Regions from separate parts of the Massilia sp. LjRoot122 genome, predicted to be linked through region 2. Evidence: predicted binding sites of a transcription regulator. Region 2 holds the regulator's gene; each other region holds the start of a gene.
The links. Region 2 encodes sigma-54, which starts transcription at its own class of promoters, with help from an activator protein. Its sites were predicted from a motif close to TGGCANGNAANCTGCTTT; they were not measured.

Region 1: a site for sigma-54 is predicted at 1,207-1,224, ahead of ACSQ25_RS16990 (CmpA/NrtA family ABC transporter substrate-binding protein). Genes of this name have one in related genera too.
Region 3: a site for sigma-54 is predicted at 2,609-2,626, ahead of ACSQ25_RS23710 (PEP-CTERM sorting domain-containing protein). Genes of this name have one in related genera too.
Region 4: a site for sigma-54 is predicted at 1,897-1,914, ahead of ACSQ25_RS20220 (PEP-CTERM sorting domain-containing protein). Genes of this name have one in related genera too.

The regions. Positions count from the first base shown of each region.
Region 1 covers NZ_CAXUPB020000001.1:3,877,230-3,881,744, reverse strand. Annotated here, with positions in the region: gene ACSQ25_RS17000 (hypothetical protein) at 1-81, opposite strand, end outside; gene ACSQ25_RS16995 (hypothetical protein) at 648-1,067, shown strand; gene ACSQ25_RS16990 (CmpA/NrtA family ABC transporter substrate-binding protein) at 1,393-2,643, shown strand; gene ntrB (nitrate ABC transporter permease) at 2,670-3,560, shown strand; gene ACSQ25_RS16980 (ABC transporter ATP-binding protein) at 3,574-4,386, shown strand; tRNA gene ACSQ25_RS16975 (tRNA-Lys) at 4,429-4,504, opposite strand.
Region 2 covers NZ_CAXUPB020000001.1:5,093,763-5,098,277, reverse strand. Annotated here, with positions in the region: gene ACSQ25_RS22440 (KdsC family phosphatase) at 1-352, shown strand, start outside; gene lptC (LPS export ABC transporter periplasmic protein LptC) at 362-964, shown strand; gene lptA (lipopolysaccharide transport periplasmic protein LptA) at 996-1,553, shown strand; gene lptB (LPS export ABC transporter ATP-binding protein) at 1,550-2,332, shown strand; gene ACSQ25_RS22420 (RNA polymerase factor sigma-54) at 2,332-3,804, shown strand; gene hpf (ribosome hibernation-promoting factor, HPF/YfiA family) at 3,863-4,216, shown strand; gene ACSQ25_RS22410 (enoyl-CoA hydratase/isomerase family protein) at 4,356-4,515, shown strand, end outside.
Region 3 covers NZ_CAXUPB020000002.1:91,200-95,714, forward strand. Annotated here, with positions in the region: gene ACSQ25_RS23700 (HprK-related kinase A) at 1-461, shown strand, start outside; gene ACSQ25_RS23705 (nucleotidyltransferase domain-containing protein) at 461-1,561, shown strand; gene ACSQ25_RS23710 (PEP-CTERM sorting domain-containing protein) at 1,662-2,561, opposite strand; gene ACSQ25_RS23715 (ThiF family adenylyltransferase) at 2,817-3,644, shown strand; gene ACSQ25_RS23720 (PEP-CTERM/exosortase system-associated acyltransferase) at 3,641-4,495, opposite strand.
Region 4 covers NZ_CAXUPB020000001.1:4,608,448-4,612,962, reverse strand. Annotated here, with positions in the region: gene ubiA (4-hydroxybenzoate octaprenyltransferase) at 1-759, opposite strand, end outside; gene ACSQ25_RS20225 (YaiI/YqxD family protein) at 900-1,355, shown strand; gene ACSQ25_RS20220 (PEP-CTERM sorting domain-containing protein) at 2,052-2,807, shown strand; gene ACSQ25_RS20215 (hydrogen peroxide-inducible genes activator) at 2,856-3,797, opposite strand; gene ACSQ25_RS20210 (PilT/PilU family type 4a pilus ATPase) at 3,972-4,515, shown strand, end outside.

The sequences.
Region 1 (4,515 bases), 1.2 Mb from region 2:
GAAAGTGCGCTTCGGCGCGTTTGGATTGCTGCGGTCGACGGTGCCCGGATGGATGCGTGGATGCGAATGCTCGGTGTTCATGATGGCTTCCTGATTTGCCGCCTCCACCGGAGGCTGGCGTTCAATGGGTAGTGTTCAATGCGTGGCGCCCCTGGATGGCGCGACAATGCTGGCGAGTGGCCCGGCGGAAGACGCACTGGGCGCCAGCCGAGCTCAGGCAAGCCGGATAGCGTGCGCGGCCCTATGCACGCGAACTTGCCGCACTGGATGTTATCTATTTTACATCCAGGATTGCTGATGACAAGGGCGTACACGATTGCTTACAATCTCAAGCAATTTCCGTGAAACAACAATATCCCGCTGCCGCTCGCTAAAGTCAAGTGGATGCAGAGGGGCGTAGGGGGAAACCAACACTTACGCTGAGCGGGAGACCGTGAAAACCGGACGGACAGGAATACAATTCGATACAAAAAACTGTCCGAGCATGTTGTTTTTGTATCATTTCAAGCAAGTCTGACTTCGCGGCGATCGAGACCGTTTCGTGATGTCCGCCAAAGACACCTTGCAGGTAGCGGACCCCGCCCTAGACTGGAATGAGCCACGCTGGCCTCGCCAGCGCGCCTGTCCCGTGTCCTGAAGGAGTCATCATGCGCCGCCTCGCCCTACTTAGTGCCATTCCCCTGTTTCTTCTGGCCGCCGATGCCGTGGCCCAGTCACACAGTTACCCTGCCACGAGCTCGTCGATCTCGAGCGTGCAGGTGACCGCCCCGGCCCGCACCGCCAGGGTCTACCAGGAACACCTCGATGCCGTGCGTGGAGCGTACGCCCTGTCGAATGGCTGGCGCATGAAGGTCGGCACGACCGCCAACGGCATCAGTGCACAGATCGACCGGCAGCCGGTCATCCGCCTGGTGGCCGTGTCGCCGGACCGCTTCGTATCGCGCGACGGCAATGTGACGATGGATTTCAACCGCGGCGAGAACGGCGATGACATGCTGATGAGCTACGTCCCGAGCGACCGCCTGGCCGAGGTCATCGTCGTGGGGGCCACCCTGGCCCAGCGCTGAGGCGCCGCACCACGGCCGCCCATGCGGCGGCACACTGTTCTCCCAAAATGATGCGCTGCACAATCACTGTGCGGCGCATCTGCCATTGCACGGTGCATCAGCCATCCGGCCGGTCGCCGCTTCCCTCTGCAGACCTTGCTGGCACGGCGCTTGCATATTGACATTGGCGCAACGAAGCGCACGAGCCCTGCCAGCGCCGGCAGAGCCACCCGGACAACGACGTCTACCCGAACATGAGCAGCTTCATGTGGGGTACGCGTCGCTTTTTTTTGCCTGAACATAAAGGACCGCGATGAAATACCAGAAACTCGAAGCGAAGAGCACCATGCCGCAAGCTGCCGACGGGGTGAGCGTCACGCGCAGGAATTTCATGCAGGGTGCGGGCGTGGCTGCGGGAGCAAGCCTGCTGGGCCTGGCATCGGGTGGCGCCTGGGCCGCCGGTTCGGACAAGCCGGAAAAGGAAGAAATCAGGATCGGCTTCATCCCGCTGACCGATTGCGCGTCGGTCGTGATGGCCTCGGTGCTGGGCCTCGACAAGAAGTACGGCGTCAAGTTCGTGTTGAGCAAGGAGGCTTCCTGGGCCGGCGTGCGCGACAAGCTGGCCAATGGCGAGCTGGACGCCGCCCACGTGCTCTACGGCCTGCTCTACGGCGTGCAGATGGGGATCGGCGGCCAGAAGAAGGACATGGCAGTGCTGATGGGCCTGAACAACAACGGCCAGGCCATCACGCTCTCGAAACAGCTGTCCGACAAGGGGGCGGTCGACGGCGCATCGCTGGCGAAGCTCATGCGCACCGAGAAGCGCGAATACACCTTCGCCCAGACCTTCCCGACCGGCACCCATGCGATGTGGCTGTACTACTGGCTGGCGGCCAACGGCATCAACCCGATGAAGGACGCCAAGGTCATCACCGTGCCGCCGCCCCAGATGGTGGCCAATATGCGGGTCGGGAACATGGATGGCTTCTGCGTGGGCGAGCCCTGGGGCCACCGCGCCATCATGGACAAGGTCGGCATCACGGCCGTCACCACCCAGGACATCTGGCGCGACCACCCGGAGAAAGTGTTGGGCAGCACGCTCGAATTCGCCAGGAAGCATCCGAACACCTGCCGCGCCATGATGGCCGCCATCCTCGAAGCCGGCAAATGGATCGATTCCTCGCTGGCCAACAAGAACAGGATGGCCGAAGTCATCGCCAGCAAGTCCTACGTCAACACCAGCAAGGATGCCATCGACCAGCGCATCATGGGCCGCTACCAGAACGGCCTCGGCAAGACCTGGGACGACCCGAACCACATGAAGTTCTACAACGAGGGCGCGGTCAATTTCCCCTACCTGTCGGACGGCATGTGGTTCATGACCCAGCACCGCCGCTGGGGCTTGCTGAAGGACGACCCGGACTACCTGGCCGTGGCTTCAAGCGTCAACCAGGTCGAGCTGTACAAGGAAGCCGCCACCATGACCAGGACACCGATTCCGAAGAGCCCGCTGCGCAGTTCGAAACTCATGGACGGCGCCGTCTGGGATGGCCGGAATCCGAAAGCCTACGCCGCCTCGTTCAAGATCAAGGTCTGAATCCCATCGTCTGACAAGGAGCTGCCATGAGCGCCATCCTGAGATCCCTCCCCAAGCCGCCGGTCGCCGCGCCGACGGCATCCGCACGTTCGCTGCCGGCACGCAAGCCGGCCGCCGTGGCCGCCCGCGGCGCGCAGCCACTCGCCAGGATCGTCCAGCTGATCCTGCCGCCGCTGCTGGGCATCGCCCTGGTGGTGCTGGCCTGGCACATCATCGCCAGCCGCAATACGGCCTTCCCGACGCCGCAGGCGACCCTGCAGGAAGCCATCGTCCTGTTCGCCGACCCGTTCTACCGCAACAGCCCGAACGACCAGGGCATCGGCTGGAACGTGCTGGCTTCGCTGAAGCGGGTGGCGCTGGGCTTCGGCCTGGCCGCGCTGGTCGGCATCCCGCTCGGCTTCATGATCGGCCGGTTGGCCTTCGTGGGCCGCATGTTCGCGCCCATCATCAGCCTGCTCAAGCCGGTGTCGCCGCTGGCCTGGCTGCCGATCGGCCTGCTGGTGTTCAAGTCGGCCGACCCGGCCGCGATCTGGTCCATCTTCATCTGCTCGATCTGGCCGATGGTCATCAATACCGCTGTCGGCGTGCAGCGCGTGCCGCAGGACTACATGAACGTGGCGCGGGTGCTGAACTTGTCCGAATGGAAGGTCTTGACCAAGATCCTGCTGCCCTCGGCGCTGCCCTACATCCTCACCGGCGTGCGCCTGGCGATCGGCACCGCCTGGCTGGTCATCGTGGCGGCGGAAATGCTCACCGGCGGGGTCGGCATCGGTTTCTGGGTGTGGGACGAGTGGAACAACCTGAACGTGTCGCACATCATCATCGCGATCGTCATCATCGGCGTGGTCGGCCTGCTGCTGGAGCAGGCCCTGGTGGCCCTGGCCCGTGCGCTGACCCACGAACAGACCGCCAACTGAAGGAGGAACGAGCATGAACCATCCGAATCCGAAGTTCATCGACATCAGCGGCGTGGAGATGGCCTTCCACACGAAGAAAGGCGTGTTCCACGCGCTGCAGGGCATCGACCTGGCCGTGCGCAAGGGCGAGTTCATCACCCTGATCGGCCACTCGGGCTGCGGCAAGTCGACCCTGCTCAACCTGATCGCCGGCCTCCTGAAGCCGACCGAGGGCGTGCTGCTGTGCGCCAACCGCGAGATTGCCGGGCCCTCGCCGGAGCGGGCCGTGGTGTTCCAGAACCACTCGCTGCTGCCCTGGCTGACCTGCTACGAGAACATCCATCTCGGGGTGGAGCGGGTGTTCGGCGGGCTTGAATCGCGCGCCCAGCTGCGCCAGCGCACCCAGGCTGCGCTGGCCCTGGTGGGTCTGGCCAGCGCCGAAGGCAAGCGCCCGCACGAGATCTCGGGCGGCATGAAGCAGCGGGTCGGCATCGCCCGCGCGCTGGCGATGGAACCGAAGGTGTTGCTGATGGACGAACCCTTCGGCGCCCTCGATGCGCTGACCCGCGCCCACTTGCAGGACGAGCTGCTCAAGATCGTCGCGGCTACCAAATCCACGGTGGTGATGGTGACGCACGACGTGGACGAGGCGGTGCTGTTGTCGGACCGCATCGTCATGCTGACCAACGGCCCGGCGGCGACCATCGGCGAGATCGTCGAGGTGGAGCTGGAGCGGCCACGCGACCGCGTGGCACTGGCCCAGGATGCGCGCTATACCGAGCATCGCAGGGTGGTGCTGGAGTTCCTGTACCGGAAGCAGGCGCATCCGGCGGCACAAGCGGCCTGAAAACAAAAACGCCAACCCGAAGGTTGGCGTTTTGTTGAAACTTGGTAGGCCGTGCGGGATTCGAACCTGCGACCAACGGATTAAAAGTCCGCTGCTCTACCAGCTGAGCTAACGACCCGAAGAAGCGAG
Region 2 (4,515 bases):
CATCATCAGCGCGCGCAAGTCGCCGATCGTGGTCAAGCGCGCAGCCGACCTGGGCATTTCCCACGTCTACCAGGGCATCCACGACAAGCGCGTCGGCTTCACTGAACTTCTGGCGGCAACCGGAGTCACTCCCGAGGAGTGCGGCTACATCGGCGACGACGTGATCGACCTGCCGCTGTTCACCCGTGTCGGCTTCGCCGTCACCGTGCCCTCGGGCCATCCGGAAGTGCAGCACCGCGCCCACTACGTCACGAAAAATGCGGGCGGCCGCGGCGCCGTGCGCGAGGTCTGCGACCTCGTCATGCGTGCGCAGGGCACTTATGAACAGGCGCTCGCGCCGTACTTTGCATAACGACCCAGCATGGTCAACTACAAGCGCACCGCCCACCGCTGGAAGCTCCTGACGGTCATGATGATCGCGGTCTTCTGCGCCTTCGGCAGCTTCTGGCTGGTGCAGCTGATGGAGAGCGAGGACCCTGACGGCCGCCTCGGCGGTCCGCTGAGCGAGCCCGACTACATCGTCGAGAATTTCTCCTTCGTGCGCATGACGGAAGAGGGCAAGCCGAGCTACGTGGTGACGGGCAAGCGCCTGGCGCATACGCCGGAGGGCGACGTCTCCGTGGTCGAGCAGCCGGCCATGCAGGGCATGACGCCGGGCCGTCCGCGCACCGACATCGTCGCCCAGCGCGCCCGCATCCACCACGAGGAACACCGCGTCGAACTGCTCGGCAACGTCGATATCCGGCGTCCGGGCACGCCGACCAGCGAAGCGCTGCGCGTGCGGACCCAGGCGCTGACCGTGCTGCCCGACGAGGAAATCCTCAAGACCGACAAGCCGATCGAGATGCAGCTCGGCGCCGCGACCGTGACCGGCACCGGCATGGTCGCCAACAACGCGACCCAGAAGCTGCACCTGGCCAGCCGCGGCCAGATCATCTATCCGCCACGCCAGCGCCGCGAATAAGCGGCGCCGCGTGCAACCCAGGACAAGCAACATGAAAAAACTCATCGCAGCCGCCTGCCTCACCCTGGCCGCCTTCGGCGCCTCGGCGGAGCGCGCCGATTCGCTCAAGCAGGCCGTGATCAACTTCGATTCGCTCGACGTGGACGAGGTCACCCAGACCCGCATCCTGACCGGCAACGTCGTGCTCACGCGCGGCACGCTGGTGCTGAAATCCGACCGCGCCCTGGTCAAGGAAACGCCGGAAGGCTACATGAGCGTGACCCTTACCGCGAACAACGGCAAGACCGCCACCTTCCGCCAGAAGCGCGACGGCGGTCCCGACCTGTGGGTCGAGGGCCAGGCCCAGCGCATCGAATACGACGAGCGCGCCGAACTGGTGAAGCTGTTCACCGCCGCCGAAGTGCGCGAGCTGGAGAGCGGCCGCATGACCAACGAGATCAAGGGCCCCTTCATCTCCTACGACAACCGCCGCGAAGTCGCGCAGGTGCGCAACGACGCCAGCGGCGCCAGCAAGGTGGGCGGCGGCCGCGGCACCCTGATCATCGCGCCGCGCCGCACCACGGCGCCGGCAGAAGGTGCCAAGCAATGACGGCATCCATGACGGCGGCGATGACCTCGGCGGGCGAGGGCTGCAGCACCCTGATCGTCAAGGGCCTGCAGAAGAGCTACGGCAAGCGCCTGGTGGTGCGCGACGTGTCGCTGCAGGTGGAGTGCGGCGAAGTGGTCGGCCTGCTCGGCCCCAACGGCGCCGGCAAGACCACCTCCTTCTACATGATCGTCGGCCTGGTGCCCTCGGACGCCGGCACCATCGACATCAACGGCACCGACATCTCGAGCCTGCCGATCCACCGGCGCGCGGTGCTGGGCCTGTCCTACCTGCCGCAGGAAGCCTCGGTGTTCCGCAAGCTGACGGTGGAAGACAACATCCGCGCCGTGCTGGAACTGCAGCGCATGGACGGCAAGCCGCTCAGCAAGGACCAGATCAACGAGCGCCTCGACACCCTGCTGGCCGAGCTGCAGATCGAGAAGCTGCGCGAGAACCCGGCGCTGTCGCTGTCGGGCGGCGAACGGCGCCGCGTCGAGATCGCGCGCGCGCTGGCGACCAATCCGCGCTTCGTGCTGCTGGACGAGCCATTCGCCGGGGTCGACCCGATCGCGGTGATCGAGATCCAGCGCATCGTGCGCTTTCTGAAAGAGCGCAACATCGGCGTCCTGATCACCGACCACAATGTGCGCGAGACGCTCGGCATCTGCGACCGCGCCTACATCATCAACCAGGGCGCGGTGCTGGCCTCGGGCCGGCCTGACGACATCATCGCCAACGAAAACGTGCGGCGCGTCTACCTCGGCGAACACTTCAGGATGTAATGAAACAATCCCTGCAGCTCCGCACCTCGCAGCACCTGGCGCTCACGCCGCAGCTGCAGCAGTCGATCCGGCTGCTGCAGCTGTCCACGCTCGAACTGCACCAGGAGATCGAGCAGATCCTGCACGACAACCCCTTGCTCGAGCGGCTCGACGATCCGCTCGACCGCTCGGTGCGCCTGCTGGCCGACGGCGCCATCAACAGCGCGCCGGCGAGTGGCGAAGCGCCGGCGCCGCAGCCGGCGGCCGAAGAAGGCGCCAAGGCGGAAGGCGAGGGCTTCGATGAGGGCGGCAGCGAGGGCGAGCGCGGCGAGGCCGACAGCGACTGGGGCGGCGAGGGCGGCGGCGCCCGCAGCGGCGACGACGAGGATGGCCGCCCGCAGCTGGAAGCCGGGAGCATCAGCTTGCGCGAACACCTGGCCGAACAGATCCGCATGTGCGCTTGCACCCAGCGCGACCGCGCATTGGCCGAGCTGGTGATCGACGCGCTCGACGACAACGGCTACCTGGAAGAGCCGCTCGACGAGATCCATGCGCGCCTGCCGGAAGAACTCGAGATCGAGATGGACGAGCTGCGCTGCGCGCTGGCGCTGGTGCAGAGCCTCGATCCGGTCGGCGTCGGCGCGCGCAGCGCGGCCGAGTGCCTGGCGCTGCAGATCCGCCGTATGCCGGGCGTGCCCATGGTAACGCGGCGCCTGGCCCTGAAGATCGTCGAGGGGTATTTGACCTGGTTCGCCCAGCGCGAGTACACCAAGCTGAAGAAGGCGCTCGACTGCGACGACGAAGACCTGCGCGAAGTGCAGGCCGTGGTCCGCCAGTGCAATCCGCACCCCGGCGCGGCCTTCGGCGCGGGCGTGTCCGACTACGTGGTGCCGGACGTGATCGTGCGGCGCGCCAAGAGCGGCTGGGCGGTGTCGCTGAATCCGGACGTGATGCCGAAGCTGCGCGTGAACTCCCTGTACGCCAACCTGCTCAAGCAGGGAAAGAGCGAAAGCCAGATGGGCGCACAGCTGCAGGAAGCCAAGTGGCTGATCAAGAATATGCGCCAGCGTTTCGACACGATCCTGCGTGTCGCCGAGGCAATTGTCGAGCGCCAGCGCAACTTTTTCAGCCACGGCGCGGTTGCCATGCGCCCTCTTGTTTTGCGTGAGATAGCTGATACACTAGGCCTACACGAGAGCACGATCTCACGTGTAACCACGCAGAAATACATGCTGACCCCGCACGGCATGTTCGAGCTGAAGTACTTCTTCGGAAGCCACGTCGCCACCGAAGCGGGGGGAGAAGCCTCCTCGACGGCGATCCGCGCACTCATTGCGCAATTGACAGGAGCAGAAGACCCTAGGAACCCATTATCCGACAGCAAGATCGCGGAGATGCTCGGGGAACAAGGTATGGTCATCGCGCGCAGGACGGTTGCCAAGTACCGTGAAGCGCTCAAGATTCCGCCCGTCAGCCTCCGCAAATCCCTGTAAAGCTACTGCCCACTCTCACCTTGTGGCGCGGGCAGGGCACCTTCCCTAAGGAGTGTGTATGAACCTCACAATCAGCGGCCACCATCTCGAAGTCACCCCCGCCATCCGTGAATACGTTCAGAATAAGCTCGAGCGCATCACCCGCCATTTTGATCACGTGATCGACACCCACGTGTTCCTTGCCATCGATAACCTCACCGAAAAAGAAAAGCGGCAAAAGGCCGAGATTAACCTTCAGGTATCGGGCAAGATTTTGCATGTGGCAAGCGCGGCGCAGGATCTGTACGCAGCGATCGACACGCTGATGGACAGGCTGGACAGGCAGGTTCTGAAACACAAATCCATGCTTCAAGACCATAACCACGTGGCGCACAAGCGCCTTCCGGACAACGGAGAAGCCGCCGCCGCGTAAATAACGGGCGACCGCACACCAGCAAGGGCGTCTGAGGGGACGCCCTTTTTGCGTTTACTGCGCTTGTTACTTTTCGACGCTTCCAGTTTTACGCAGGTGTTCTGTAGAATGCATGTCTTTTCGACCACAGCACACCATCATGACCGATACCGTCCTGACCCGCGTCGCCAACCGCACCGGCGTCATCACGCTCGACCGGCCGAAAGCCCTGAACTCCCTCTCGCTCGACATGGTGCGCGCCCTGACCGCCATTTTGCTGCAGTGGAAGGATGATGCGGGCATCGAGGCGGTGGTCATCA
Region 3 (4,515 bases), on a different contig from region 2:
GGCGCCTGCTGTCGGACGAGCTGACCCTGGTGCGGCCACATGACCTGGCCCTGGTGCCGCTACCGCGCCCGGTCAGCCTCAAGAATGCCTCGATCGGGGTGCTGCGCAGCTTTGCGCCGGACGCATTGTTCGGTCCCGAGGTCCACGGCACCACCAAGGGCACCATCGCCCACATGCGCGCGCCGGCTGCCAGCGTCGCCAGCGCCGGCGTCACGGCGCGCGCCACCCATATCGTGTTCCCGAAATACATAGCGGGTGCAGCGGCGCAACTGGCGCCGCTGCCGAAGGCGCGCCTGTTCACCGGCATGGCCGACAACACCTTCAATTATCCGGTGCTGGGGGCGCAGGGTTTCGACACCCTCGGGCGCCTGGTGGAAAGCTGTTCTGGCCACGCATTCAGCTACAGCCGGCTCGACGATGCCATGGCCCTGTTCGAGCGCTTCGCCGAGGGGAGCCAGTGATGCCGAACGCCCACTCTCTACCCCTCCTGATCGAGGTATTGCGCGATCCCGCACGGTCGACGACGCTCGACCTGGCCGGTTGGGACTTTCTGTTGCGCCAGGCTGCCAACGCCAAGCTGAGCGCCGGCCTTGGTGCGATGCTCGTGCAAGCCGGCCTGCTGGAAGCAGTGCCGCCGGCGCCGCGCCGGCACTTCGAATGGGCCGAGGTCGTGGCCGCACGCCACCGGCGCGCCGTGCGCTTCGAGGTCGGCCAGATCCGGCGCGCACTGGACGGCCTGGGCCTGCCGCTGATCTTGCTGAAGGGCGCCGCTTATGCGATGGCCGGCCTGCCGCCAGCTCCCGGACGCATCTTTTCCGACGTCGACATCCTGGTGCCGAAGGAGCGCATCGGTGATGTCGAGGCGGCGCTGATACTGCACGGCTGGGCCACCGTAAAGCAGGATGCCTACGACCAGCGCTACTACCGCGAGTGGATGCATGAATTGCCGCCGATGGAGCACGTCCAGCGCGGCAATGCGATCGACGTCCACCACGCGATCCTGCCTGAAACCGCAGCCGTGCGGCCGGACCCGGCCCTGCTGCGGGCAGCAAGCCAGCCGATTCCGGGCAACGAGGGATTGTGGATGCTGGCGCCGCATGACATGGTGCTGCACAGCGCGGTACACCTGTTCTCCGAAGGCGAAATGGACCATGGCCTGCGCGACCTGCTCGACCTGCACCGGCTGCTGCAGCACTTCGGCGCCATGCCCGGGTTCTGGGAAGGTCTGGCTGCCCGCGCCGTGCAGCTGCAACTGGCACGGCCGCTGTTCTATGCGCTGCGCTATTGCGCCCGGCTGCTCGGGACCACGGTCCCGCCGGCGGTGCTCGCTGCGGCTGCGGCGGCAGGGAAGCCCCCGGCGCCGCTGCTGGCCTTGATGGATGCGCTATTCCTGCGCAGCCTGGCGCCACCCCATCCCGGCTGCGCCGACCGGTTCACCCCAGCGGCGCAGGGCGCAATTTACTTACGCGGAAATTGGCTGCGCATGCCCCCGCTGATGCTGGCGCGCCACCTGTTCCATAAGGCCTTCCTGTCGCCGCGCCAGGATGACGTGGCGGCCTGACCGCCTTCCTTCCTGATCAGTTCGATAATGCAAAAGGCCGGGCCCATGAGGGTCCGGCCTTTTTTGTCCACACTACCGGGATGACCCGGCAGCGGTGGAATTACTTGGCAGCGCGGCGGCGGCGCAGACCGGCCAGGCCGGCGAAGCCCAGGCCCAGCAGTGCCAGCGAGCCCGGTTCCGGGATATTGCCTTGCACGTCGCCGGTTGCGTCGACGGTCCAGCCAGCCAGTTTGGACGTATTGGTGACCTGGTAGGTGGCTTTCAGGGACATGTCGCGGGTGTTGCCGAGAGCATCTTTGACCGAGTTCTGGTCGAACGCGTCGGCCCATGCACCGCCGGTCACGTCCAGGTAGCCTGCGCCATTGCCGAAAATGCTGTCGAGTTGGAAGCTCGAGTAATAGCTGTACCCTGGTTGAGTCGCCCTTGCGGTACCGGCAAACTCGGCCGACAGGGCGAGAATGCCACCCGCCTGGTTGGTGACGCCTTGGTATCCCATTGCACCCAGGCGACCGTCCGGACCGATGGTCGGATCGTAGTCCTGGCTGGTCAGGTACATGTTCAGCCAGCCGCCATTGGCGTAGGCAATCGCCGTATCCATGCCGAACACGTCAACTTTCTGGTCGGCCAGGCCGCCGAACATGCCGATCAGGAAGCCGTCCACGCCACGGGTGAAGAAGGCATCGCCGGTCTTGATGTTGGTGATGGTTTGCACCGAGAAGATACCCCAGGTGTCTTCGCTGCCCACGCCGTACGGCGAAGTGTCCGGGAGAGCGTCAGCATCGCGATCGGTGTCGACGACGACAGCATCGCATGATGCAGTAGTGTTGCAAATGGTGGTGGTCGCACCAGGAACGTAGCCGACGGTACCTGCATCATAGGCGTTAAAGGTAATCTTGTAGTCGCCCGACACCAGGGTGACGCCAGCGCTTGCTGGAGCAGCCAGGCCGAAAGCAAGTGCAACACCAGCTGCGACGCCCGAAATCTTCTTGATCATGTTCATTATTCAATCCTCACGTGGTAGTTATACACAACAGCGACATGGACTATTAAGCATGTTCCGTGCCAGATTTAATTCTTTTACTTAACATGTTGATTCAAAAGGAAAAGCTGAAAGCACGTTCAAGTAGGGGCCCTGCGCCTGCTGGGGTACTGTAAGAGAATTCGACAGTGAGCCAGCGAACATAACTATCGCCTAAGGCAATAAATTGAACTAGGATTCCTTTATTGCTCACCCGACCACGAGATACGAGATCCGATGAATACTTTTAACTACGATGAATTTACCAAGCGAAACAGTGGATATATCCACGCCACGACTCAGGACAAGATTCGGAATACCCGTATCCTGTTTGCCGGTTGTGGGCTCGGCAGCGGTCCCGTCATTTGCGCAGCCCGCACCGGCTTCCAGCATTTCGTGCTCATCGACGGTGACACTGTCGATGCGCATAACCTGAACCGGCAGTTTTTCGATTTCGAAGACGTAGGAATGCCGAAGGTTGAGGCATTGAAAAAACACATCCTGCGCATCAACCCGGAGGCCAAAGTCGAGGTCCATGTCGCCATGCTGGACAAGCACAATGCAGCCGACCTGGTCGACAAGGTCGATGTCATCTTCGACACGATCGATTTCGTCGATCTGGAAGCAGTGCTTGCACTGCACGGCAATGCGGCCGCCCGGAGCAAGCCTATCTTCACTGCAATGAACATCGGATTTGGTGCGGGGGTGCTGTACTTCGCGCCGGACTCGGGGCATTCGCTGCCCGCGATTCTGCAGCGCGATGTCGAGGCCGCCGCCGCTGAGGGAAATTTGAGTTATACCGCCGTGTTCACGCGGGTGATGGGACGTATTGGCGCGCACCTCGACCAGCAGGTGAGGGAAGAGGTAGCGAAAGCCTTGACCATTATGGCCGACGGTACGGCATGCCCGGCGTCGCAGATTGCCGTAGGCAGTTTCTCAGTAGCAGCGCTAGCGATGGCGATGATGCATGACATGCTTGCCGGAATGGAGGTGCCGCAGGCACCGCATATGGTCATCCATAGTTTCCGCAATCATGTCACCAAGCTGGTCAGTATCGCTGCTTAGTTGATATCGTTGCCCAGCCCTGGTTTGCGTACCACGTGTATGCGCGAAGGATGGGCATGTTCGACAACTGGCGGCTTTTCAGCAAACCAAGCCGCCAGCGTTGGATTACTCGTCGCCAACTTGCGCCGCAAATCGTGCAGATCGAGCACGTATGGTGTTACCGAACCATAATAATTAGCTTCCGGACCGATTGCCATAAATCGGAATCCCATTTTCTTCAGTGCATGCGCCAGTGAGCGCTCCATTGCCGCAAACCAATAGCGAATTCCGGTGTCTTCACTGTGCCGGAACATTTCGCGGTACATTCCGAGCAAGAGCATCGGCGACGTGCGGTCGCGCCGGTCGACGGCGGGATCGAATTCGACTCCTGCCTCATTGTTCTGGACGAAACCAGGCACGCCGAGCACGCTGTCGGCACGCCGGCGCCGGTGGCTTTTCTTGACCACCAGGCGCGAAATTTCAGCTGCCTGCTCACGTTCAGGAAAGTCGTAATCGCTGAATACTTCGCAATGCAATTCGAAGGGATAGGGCTTTGGTACCTGCGGCTGCACGAGTCTGACGGCGCCAACCAGCTTTTCGTCCATCGTGTAGGCCGCGAAGTGGGTGGATGCGTCGTCATAGTCGTCGAGTTCAAGTCCGTCGACGTACTGTTCGGGTTGCAAAAATGCACATTCGAGGCAGTACACCTGATGGCGCAGCCTGAAAATGTCATTAGGAATATTGTTGGGATTGCAGCCCCGGTAAGCCCGGAAAATCTTGCGGTTGACGTGGTCGATTGTTTCTTGATGTGCCCCGAACTCAACACGGGACAGGAAGGCGTCAGGGTTGACGCGTAGTTTTCCGTTGTCCATCTGTCCTTCCAGTCTGGAAC
Region 4 (4,515 bases), 490 kb from region 2:
GTGGCGGATCAGGGTGTAGTGGTAGAGCGCGATGCCCGCCGCGACCACGATGCCGCCCACGAACCACCAGCGCAGGCCCAGGTACCAGCCGCACACCAGGTCGATCGCCAGCGCCGCGCCGTAGCACAGCATGACGGCGGCCACGTCGAAGCGGCCGAAGGTGATGGCCGAGGTGCGGATGCCAATTTTCAGGTCATCGTCGCGGTCGACCATGGCGTACTCGGTGTCGTAGGCGACGGCCCAGAAGACGTTCGCCACCAGCAGCCACCAGGCCACCGCCGGCACCGTGTTTTGCACGGCGGCGAAGGCCATCGGAATGCCGAAGCCGAACGCGATCCCGAGGTAGGCCTGCGGGATGGCGAAAAAGCGCTTGAAATAGGGGTAGGTGCCGGCCACCACCAGCGCCGCCACCGACAGCTGCTTGGTCAGGGCGTTCAGCGGCAGAATGAGGAGAAAAGACAATAGCGACAGTACCGCCGCCACCATGACCGCTTCCCAGCCGCGGATCTTGCCGCTGGTGAGCGGGCGATCGACGGTGCGCTTGACGTGCTTGTCGAAGTCGCGGTCGGCGTAGTCGTTGATGGCGCAGCCGGCCGAGCGCATCAGCGCCGTGCCGAGCACGAAGATCGCCAGCACCAGCATATCCGGCACCCCGCCGGACGCCATCCACAGGGCCCACAGGGTAGGCCACAGCAGCAGCAGGATACCGATCGGCTTGTCGGCCCGGACCAGGCGGAAGTAGAGCGCCAGCTTGTTCATGGATCGTCGCGTCTTGTCAGGCAAGAACTGTTGAGCAGAAGACAGGGATTCTAAAGCCTTTTGGCGGAAGTCGCGGCATCGCGTTTCCAGGCTGGAAACTTGCCAGTACAATCGGCTTTCCGACAAGCTCTCTACTGAATATGCACATCTGGGTCGATGCCGACGCCTGTCCTGCCGTGATCAAGGACATCCTCTTCCGTGTGGCCGAGCGCCTGCAGCTGGAGGTCACGCTCGTGGCCAACCAGCTCATCCGCGTGCCGGGTTCGCGCTACATCCGCGCGCTGCAGGTGCCGGCCGGACCCGACGTGGCCGACGCCGAAATCGTCGCGCGCGTGAACAGCGGCGACATCGTCGTCACCGGCGATATTCCGCTGGCGGCCCAAGTGTTGGAGAAGGGGGGATTGCCGCTCAATCCGCGCGGCGAGTGGTACACCAAGGACACCATCGCCCAGCAGCTGACGATGCGCGCCTTCATGGAAGAGCTGCGCGGCAGTGGTGTGGATACCGGCGGGCCGGCTGCGTTCAGCCAGGCCGACCGCCAGAATTTCGCGAATGCCCTCGATCGACAATTGGCGCGGATACGCGCGGGCGGTTGAGCCTGCCGCTGTCGCAGGTATTGTCGCGGTCGGAAAACTTTACAGTTGTGCTAGCGTTTCTGTGAGCTGCGGCGCCTTCATCCGAGCGTGACATTGTCTTGACGTCAATAATATTCTTTATCAGAAGAATAAATTATTGACGGCATTGCGGCCCAAGTACTTCTGCAACGGTGATAGGCATTTTTGCGCTATCGAAACAGGGTAAGAATTTCGTCTGCACTGGGCACGCTACAGTGTCGCCCTCATCTCCCTCGCGACGGTTCAGTTATCTACGATAAATCCGGATGCCTTGACACTGTCGAGGATTCTCCAGTTACGCTCATCTTTTCCATGCAGTCATTTTTTCATCAAAGAACTACCAAAAGTCACTATTCATAAAGAAACTTTCCGCTAGTTATTTGTTCCAAATGTGACTTGCGGTGATAAGTTTTCGAGTGTAAATGGCTTTGCTTAAGGCAAGAATGCCGGTTTTTGTCGACAAATATTACACTTGCTCCCCAGTGTATTTACAGATCGCTTAACAATCAGTTACTTAGACTTGTGGTATGCGACTTGCTTAAGTGGTTGAGGCTAGTCCAAACCATTCGAATCATCTGTAATGAGGAAAATTGTTCCAAACAGAATCTTGTTTGAATGATTTTTTTCTTTCCGGCGGCACCAGGCCGTACCTGGTTCTGATTTTTAACTGGGGGATTTATGAAAACGTCATTGCTAAAAGCAGCCCTGGCTGCGGCAGTATTCTCTGCCGCAACTCCGGCCTTCGCAGAATTAATCTATGTAACAGGCGAGCAGGTTCCGGGAACCGGGCTTGGCGCGGTTTCCACGGTCGTTACCGTACAAGACAATGACACGCCAAATGGTAACGGGACCGAATCCGGTTGCGTGACCTACGCTGGTAATGTGAACAATCCTACGTTTACCTGCACGTTCGGTCTGCAAGGGGGTGACAACACGTCGGGAAACGCCGGCAGCAATCTTTACTTGCTCAGTAATCTGGACGGTCTGGAAAGTGCTGGCCAGCTGGGTTTCGTCGTCAACATCAGTGAAGGATCAAGTGGAGGCGTTCCCAATTCAGCCGAGCTGACCGACCTCTACCTCAGCCTGTACAACCTTGATACGAACACTACCCAGTACCATCAATACCTCGGACCGAATCTGGTGCTGAGTGATTCGGGCGGCATCGGACAGTCGGGCACCCACTTCTTCGTCCTGGACGATGCACAGGCGGCCGCTGCGGCTGCATTCTGCGATGGCGACCTGAGCCGGTGTGTCCTGGGTGGCGGTATCCAGTTCCTGTTGCAGACCACGGAGGCCACACCGGAGACCGTCTACGTGGGCGCCTTCGACCGTCCTCCGGTCGACATGCCTGAACCGCTGTCGCTGGCGCTGCTTGGCGCAGGCCTGGCAGGGATGGGCGTGGTACGCCGCAGGGGGAAGCCAGCCGGCCGCTGATGCGAGCCACGGGCACCGGAACCCAGGGTCCCGGTGCCCATCATCGATTCACGCAGCCGCTTCGAGCGTCACCATCTCCACCCCCGGCAGTTTGCATTCGGCCACTGCGCCGGCCACCGCGTCGATCGCCGCACGGCGCGTGAAACTCTTGCGCCAGACGATCACGACCCGGCGCGAGGGCGCCGGATGGGCAAAGGGCACATAGGTCAGCAGGCCGTTGGGGTCGTGCATGTCGGCCACCGAGGCACGCGGCAGCACGGTCAGTCCGATGCCGCTCGCCACCATGTGGCGGATGGTCTCCAGCGAGGAACCTTCGAAGGTGCGCTGCATGCCATTGCCGGGCGACGAATAGCGCGCCATCTCCGGGCACACTTCCAGCACCTGGTCGCGGAAGCAGTGGCCCGCGCCCAACAGCAGCATGGTTTCCAGTTTCAGGTCGTCGGCCGGGATTTCCTTGCGCTTGGCCCAGGGGTGGGAGCGCGGCATCGCGACCACGAAGGGCTCGTCGTACAGGGTCTGGATCGACATGCCGTGTTCCGGCAGCGGGAGCGCCACGATGGCGGCGTCGAGCTCGCCCTGGCGCAGCAGTTCGAGCAGCTTGTGGGTGTAGTTCTCTTGCAGTACCAGCGGCATCTGGGGCACGGTGTCGATCAGTTTCTTGACCAGCGGCGGCAGCAGGTAGGGGCCGATGGTGTAGATCACGCCAAGCCGCAGGGGGCCGGCCAGGGGATCCTTGTTCTGCTTTGCCAGTTCCTTGATGGCGGCGGTCTGCTCCAGCACGCGTTCGGCCTGGGCCACGATCTGCGCGCCCAGCGGGGTGACCGAGACCTCGGAACCGCCGCGCTCGAACAGCGTCACCCCGAGTTCGTCCTCGAGTTTCTTGATGGCGACGGAAAGGGTGGGCTGGGCGACGAAACAGGCTTCGGCGGCGTGGCCGAAGTGCTTGGCGCGCGCGACGGCGACGATGTATTTCAGCTCGGTCAGTGTCATAGGTTTATCTGGGCCCAGGATGTCACGGCTGCATTGCCGTCCATCCTGACACAATGTTGGTATTTAGTCAGCCAGGATTTCAAAAAATAGAACGATGCGGGATGCATGGCCGGGGAATCTTAGCCTATATAATTGCCGGGCAGGATTTTCACCCGCGTTCTCGAGAGGTAAGCCATGTCGTCCACCTTCGGCCCGGCGGAAGCCCAGGCCTATATCCACAAGCTGCTGACGGTCATGCACCACCAGGGCGGTTCCGACCTGTTCATCTCCAGCGATTTCCCGCCCAGCATGAAGCACCAGGGCGCCATGAAGCCCCTGAGCCAGCAGCGCCTGTCCGGCGAGGTCACGCGCGCCCTGGCCCTGTCGCTGATGAACGAACGCCAGCGCGCCGAGTTCGAGGCCGAGATGGAATGCAATTTTGCGATCTCGCTGCCGGGCGTGTGCCGCTTCCGCGTCAACGTTTTCGTGCAGCAGCAGAGCGTGGGCATGGTGGTGCGCACCATCGCCTCCGAGATCCCGAATTTTGAAAAACTCGACCTGCCCGAGGTGCTGAAGGACGTCGTCATGACCAAGCGCGGCCTGGTGCTGGTGGTCGGCGGCACCGGTTCCGGCAAGTCCACCACGCTGGCGGCGATGATCGACTACCGCAACAGCAACTCGGCCGGCCACATCATCACCGTGGAAGACCCGGTCGAGTACGTCCACAAGAACAAGAACT